2 regions of the Vibrio frigidus genome follow, and region 2 is predicted to be linked to the other one. Evidence: predicted binding sites of a transcription regulator. Region 2 holds the regulator's gene; the other holds the start of a gene.
What was found. Region 2 encodes CRP, which controls carbon source genes, mostly activating them, when cyclic AMP is high. Its sites were predicted from a motif close to TGTGANNNNNNTCACA; they were not measured.
Positions count from the first base shown of each region.

Region 1: AACW90_RS00845 (glycogen/starch/alpha-glucan phosphorylase) is a predicted target of CRP. The motif match lies at 2,088-2,103, and genes of this name have one in related genera.

Region 1 covers NZ_JBCDMC010000001.1:192,014-195,449, forward strand. Annotated here, with positions in the region: gene AACW90_RS00845 (glycogen/starch/alpha-glucan phosphorylase) at 1-1,915, opposite strand, end outside; gene malT (HTH-type transcriptional regulator MalT) at 2,479-3,436, shown strand, end outside.
Region 2 covers NZ_JBCDMC010000011.1:115,986-119,421, forward strand. Annotated here, with positions in the region: gene groL (chaperonin GroEL) at 1-1,162, shown strand, start outside; gene AACW90_RS18260 (GNAT family N-acetyltransferase) at 1,374-1,838, shown strand; gene crp (cAMP-activated global transcriptional regulator CRP) at 1,917-2,549, opposite strand; gene AACW90_RS18270 (phosphoribulokinase) at 2,796-3,436, opposite strand, start outside.

The sequences.
Region 1 (3,436 bases), on a different contig from region 2:
TTTCTGCCATGCTTACACGGTAGTCTGGGATAAATACAACCTTGAGCTTGTGATTAACACGCTTGTCATTGTTGATCTTCTCAGCCACTTTGTTTGTCGCGTAAATGATCTCTTTAGCAAGGTGGTAGCCAGGCGCCGCTTTTGCTGCAAAAAATACAACACGTGGTGCCATATCAAATGTCGGATCGTTCAACAAACGATGATACAAAGATAATATGTGCAGCAAGTTTAGATGCTGACGTTTGTATTCATGAAGACGTTTAATCTGGACATCAAAGATGGCATTGGTATCAAGTTCAATGCCCATGTTTTCTTGTACCCAGTTGGCTAGACGCTGCTTGTTTTCTTTCTTAACAGCCATGTATCGTTTTTGGAACGCTTTATCTTCTGCAAATTTTGCTACTTGTGTCAGTTGGTCAAGATCGGCTGGCCACTCAGTACCAATTTTCTCAGAGATTAAGTCCGAAAGGCCTGGGTTACAGAACTTCAACCAACGACGAGGAGTCACACCGTTCGTTACGTTTTGTAGCTTGTTTGGATACAGCTCATTGAACTCAGGGAATAGATCGCGCTTAACCAGTGCAGAGTGAAGAGCCGCAACACCGTTTACCGCATATGAACCAACAACACATAGGTTTGCCATACGGACCATACGGTGGAAACCTTCTTGAATAATAGAAAGCTTACGTTGTTTCTCAACATCACCAGGCCATTTAGCACGTACATCGGCTAAGAATAGATGGTTAATCTGATAGATGATTTCCATATGACGAGGAAGAAGACGCTGAATAAGTGATTCACTCCACGTTTCTAGTGCTTCTGGCAATAATGTATGGTTTGTATAAGCAAACGTTTTTGAACAAATAGCCCATGCGGCATCCCAAGAAAGATCACGTTCATCCATCAGAATACGCATCAATTCAGGAATAGCGATTGTTGGGTGCGTATCGTTAAGCTGAATGGTTTCATATTTAGGTAAGTCGGCTATATTGTGACCCGCCGCGTCATGACGACGTAAGATGTCTGCCATTGATGCTGCACTGTGGAAATACTGCTGCATTAGACGAAGTGTTTTACCCTTTTCGTGGTTATCGTTTGGATAAAGAACTTTAGTAATGTTACCCGAATCGATCAGCGCGTGCTGTGCTTCAAAGTAATCACCATTGTTAAAACTTTCCAAGGAGAATGGTGCAATTGCACGACATTCCCAAAGGCGCAATGGATAAACCGTATTACTTTCGTAACCGACGATTGGAAGATCCCAAGGCATACCTTGAACCTGCATACCTGGCACCCAACGACGTTTTTCTACACCGTTAACAAACTCAGAATCAACATGGCCATAAAAACCAATTTGCTGCGCATATTCAGGACGAGCAACTTCCCATGGGTAGCCTTCAACACCGCGCCACGCATCAGGTGCTTCTTTTTGATGACCCTGTTCAAAAGATTGTTTGAATAGGCCATATTCATAATGAAGGCCATAACCAATTGTTGGAAATTCTTGAGCTGCACACGAATCCATGAAACATGCAGCAAGACGACCCAAACCACCATTACCTAATGATGGATCTCGTTCTTCTTCAAGCAGGTCAGAAAGGTTCTGACCAAGTTCAGTCATCGCGTCTGTAATTTGTCCGTACAAACCCATACTAATCAGGTTATTGCCTGTTAGACGACCGATTAAAAATTCTAGAGAAAGATAGTTAACGCTCTTCGCGTTTTGAATAGCCTTGTCATTTTCCGTTTCTAATAGGTCAAGTGTGGTCAATTCAGCTAATGCGCGTCCCATTGCTAGATACCAAGCTCGAGAGTCTGCATGTTCTATTGTGGTCGCATAAGTTGCACTTAGATGTTTCTTAACATTAGCTTGGAAAGAGGCTTTATCAAATTTCTTTTGTTGAGTTGGTTTCATAGCGAAATCTCATTAATTATCAATTTATCTGTGGCATATCCTGCATTGACTTAAGTAGCAGAACATCCTCCCATAAACGTGGTATCGGAGGAGGAGTAGTTAGGGCGTAGATACCTACTCCTACACAATTCAAGATCTAAATCACACTACTACAGTTAAATTAATAAACTTAGGTGATTTAGGTCACGTGTACATCTCTTTACCTCAATTAGCCATAAATCGGCTAAAAATGACCTATCGAAAAAAGTAACTGAAATATGTCGATTTGGTCACAAAATAATTAAAGCTTAGAATTGTTTCAGCCATACTAATATGTACAGATGAAATAATTAATTACATCATATCCTAGCTATAATGTGACAGAACACCCAATTGTGGGGCGTAGATGATCATTTACATGCGCTGGGTCATACATATTTGAGAATAGTCATGTACGACAGGGGGACCCTTAACGTAGGATTAACTTAACCGAGAAAAATAAGCGTATAAGTAGCCCTTTCTACTGTCTAAATACTAAGAGCGGGGTGACTCACCCAGTTCAAAACAACTCATTGAATATAAATATGTTGATACCTTCAAAATTAACTAGACCCGGTCGTTTGCATAACGCGATAGTCAGACCAAGAGTACTAGATTTACTGCAACAAGCGCCTTTCTATAAGCTTGTACTTTTTCGTTCGCCTGCGGGATACGGCAAAACCACCATGGCTGCCCAATGGTTGGCAAATAAAAGTGCCGTAGGTTGGTATAGCATAGACGAGAGTGACAACGATCCATCTCGTTTTGTGAACTATTTCATTCAAGCTATCAACAAAGCAACAGATGGAAGATGTCCCAGTTCGCAAACACTGGCAGAGAGGCGACAGTTCTCCTCACTTCATTCTCTCTTTGGCGAAGTTTTTGTTGAACTCTCTGATTATTTCAACGAGTTCTATGTGGTGTTAGATGATTATCATCTTATTGATTCAGATGAGATCCACGAAGCCATGCGTTTTTTCTTAAAAAACATGCCAGACAACATGACACTTGTTGTCACTAGCAGAAGTACACCACCTTTGGGAACAGCTAACCTAAGGGTTAGAGATCTCATGATCGAAATCGATAATGGTTTGCTCGCTTTCGACACCGAAGAAACAACCCGATTTTTTAATCAACGCGTCTCTGAAGGCATCGATGATACCACGGCCTCAAACCTACAAACCTACGTGGAAGGTTGGCCTTCGGCTCTGCAATTGATCGCCCTACAAGCACAGCATCATAAGCGGACACTTGCGCAGTCAGCAGAATCTGTATCTCAATTTAACCATGCGCATTTATGGGACTACTTGATAGAAGAAGTCTTTGATTTGCTCGATGAAGATACGAAGTATTTTCTGATGCAATGTTCGGTACTAGAGACATTTAATGACGCCTTAGTGACAGACCTCACCGATCGAGAAGACTCCCTCGGCATGATTGAATCACTCAATCGTTTTGGACTCTTTATCTATCACTTAGAAGGTGAACAAGATTGGTACCGAT
Region 2 (3,436 bases):
TGCAGAAGCTATGGAAAAAGTTGGTCGTGACGGTGTTATTACCGTTGAAGAAGGTCAAGCGCTTCAGGATGAACTAGATGTTGTAGAAGGTATGCAATTTGATCGCGGTTATCTATCGCCGTATTTCATCACAAACCAAGAAGCGGGTTCGGTTGAACTAGAAAACCCATTCATTCTTCTTATCGACAAGAAAGTGTCTAATATTCGTGAACTACTTACAATATTAGAAGCGGTTGCAAAAGCATCTCGTCCACTGCTTATCATTGCAGAAGATGTAGAGGGTGAAGCACTAGCAACACTCGTTGTAAACAACATGCGTGGTATCGTGAAAGCAGCGGCTGTTAAAGCACCTGGTTTTGGTGATCGTCGTAAATCAATGCTTCAAGATATCGCAGTACTTACTTCTGGTACGGTTATCTCTGAAGAAATTGGTCTAGAACTTGAGAAAGCAACGCTAGAAGACCTTGGTCAAGCTAAGCGCGTTATTATCACTAAAGAGAACACAACGATCATTGATGGCCTTGGTCAAGAAGCCATGATTCAAGGGCGTGTATCTCAAATTCGTCAACAAATCGAAGAAGCAACGTCAGACTACGACAAAGAGAAGCTACAAGAACGTGTCGCTAAACTCGCTGGCGGTGTTGCAGTAATCAAAGTCGGTGCAGCAACCGAAGTTGAAATGAAAGAGAAGAAAGATCGCGTAGAAGATGCACTTCACGCTACTCGCGCAGCCGTTGAAGAAGGCGTTGTTGCTGGTGGTGGTGTTGCACTTATTCGCGCTGCATCGAAAGTCGTTGGTCTTGAAGGTGCTAACGAAGAGCAAAACGTAGGTATTCGCGTTGCACTTCGTGCTATGGAAGCACCATTGCGTCAGATCGTTGAAAATGCGGGTGACGAAGATTCTGTTGTTGCTAATAACGTTAAAGCTGGCGAAGGTAGCTATGGCTATAACGCTGCGACAGGCGAATACGGTGACATGATTGCAATGGGTATCCTTGACCCAACTAAAGTAACTCGTAGTGCGCTACAGTTCGCCGCATCGGTTGCTGGTCTTATGATCACAACAGAAGCGATGATTACCGATATGCCAGCTAAAGATTCAGGCGGAATGCCTGATATGGGCGGCATGGGTGGTATGGGTGGCATGCCAGGCATGATGTAAGAAGGATTTAGTTTCTCATTACTGAATGACTTGATAGCAGCGTTAGTTGTGCTCCGAAGTCACACAGTTTAGAGAATCCTAAACCTTGTTATAGTAAAAAACCGAAGTTTATCGCTTCGGTTTTTTTATACCTATAGAAAATGGTTTAATTACTGGTTAGGCTTACCAAATATTAATTATAAATTAGAAGAGAAGTGACGAAGTGCAGAGTATTATCCGAGTGCGATCATATGTTCCAGAAGACGCCTGTACGTTGAGAACGTTGTTTTTTAATACTGTTCGTAGTGTAAACAGAAAGGACTACTCTGAACGGCAAATAGAAGCTTGGGCATCAGATGAAGTTACGCTTGATAGTTGGCAGGCACTTCTGGATAAGCTTGCGCCTTTTGTCGCCGAAATTGATAACAAGATAGTGGGTTATGCCGATCTCCAGTCTGATGGGTTGATTGGTCATTTTTATGTCGATCACAATCATCAAAGTATGGGGATTGCTGGCGCTTTAATGCAACAAATTTTCCAGAAAGGTAATAAAAGCAAAATTGGTCGACTTTATTCGCATGTCAGCATTACTGCAAAGCCTTTTTTTGAACACTATGGGTTTAAGGTAATAGAAGAGCGGCAAGTGGATCTCAGAGGGCAAACACTCATTAATTATAGGATGGAGCTGCGAGTATAAACCAATGCGTATCTTTTCTTATGGCATAAAAAAAGCAGCGTAAACGCTGCTTTTTAATCAATGCTGTTTGTGGCGGTATTAACGTGTACCGTAAACTACGATAGTTTTACCGTGAGCAGAAATTAAATTCTGTTCTTCAAGCATCTTAAGAATACGGCCAACAGTTTCACGAGAACAACCTACAATCTGACCAATCTCTTGACGAGTGATCTTAATTTGCATGCCGTCTGGGTGAGTCATCGCATCTGGTTGTTTTGCTAAGTTCAGAAGTGTTTGAGCAATACGACCCGTTACATCTAAGAATGCTAAGTCACCAACTTTTTGGCTAGTCGTTTGTAGACGGCTTGCCATTTGAGCCGAAAGACGCATTAAAATGTCAGGATTAACTTGAATAAGCTGGCGGAATTTCTTAAACGAAATTTCAGCTACTTCACATGGTGATTTGGCACGAACCCATGCGGTACGCTCTTGATCTTCTTCGAATAGACCTAGCTCACCGATGAAGTCTCCTTGGTTAAGGTAAGAAAGAATCATCTCTTTACCTTCTTCATCCTTGATAAGCACAGCTACAGAGCCTTTCACAATGTAATACAGAGTTTCCGCTTTTTCTCCAGCATGGATAAGCGTACTTTTGGAAGGATATTTATGAATATGACAATGCGAAAGAAACCACTCTAACGTTGGATCGGTTTGAGGTTTACCAAGAACCATAATTATCTCACTATTATCTGTAGGGCCTGTGCCAGCAGCTTTCCTTTGCTGTGTCCCCATATTATTGGTGACGTTAGCTTAAGATCTTAAATTCGTAGCTGCAAGCTACACATGTATATAGGTTAAGAATAGTATCCTTTTTTGCAGTCAATTTCTTGATTTTGATCGCCCTGATTTCCCGTTTCTCTAAGCAAAACTGTGCACATCGTCACGGTATCAGAACTAAACTGCATTCAGGCTTAATTTTTAGCCGATTTTTCCGGTTTCTATTAATTGTTGTAGAACTGGTCTGATTATTAATTCCATAGCAAAACTCATTTTTCCTCCTGGCACCACGAGCGTATTATGGCGAGAAACAAAAGAGCCATCAATCATGGCTAAAAGATATGGAAAGTCTACGTTCTTCATTCCACGTAATCGAATTACGACAAAGCTTTCGTCCAAACTGGGTATCGCTTTCGCATTAAGCGGATTTGAGGTATCGACAGTCGGAACCCGTTGGAAGTTTATGTGCGTTCGAGAAAACTGAGGGGTAATGTAGTTAAGATAATCATCCATAGAACGAACGATGGAGTCGGTCACTGCTTCTCGTGAATGGCCTCTATCTCGCGTGTCACGTACAAATTTTTGGATCCACTCAAGGTTTACAATGGGGACCATGCCGATCAGTAAGTCAACATGTTGTGAAACATTAATATCGCCATCGACAACGGCACCATGTAAGCCTTCATAAAAAAGCACATCGCTATCTTCTGCTAAGTCTTGCCATGGGGTGAATGTGCCAGGCATTTGATTATAAGGTACAGCCTCATCAAATGAATGTAAGTATCGTCTTACTTGGCCTTGACCTTCATCGCCATATTTCCTAAAAAACTGTTCAAGGGCAG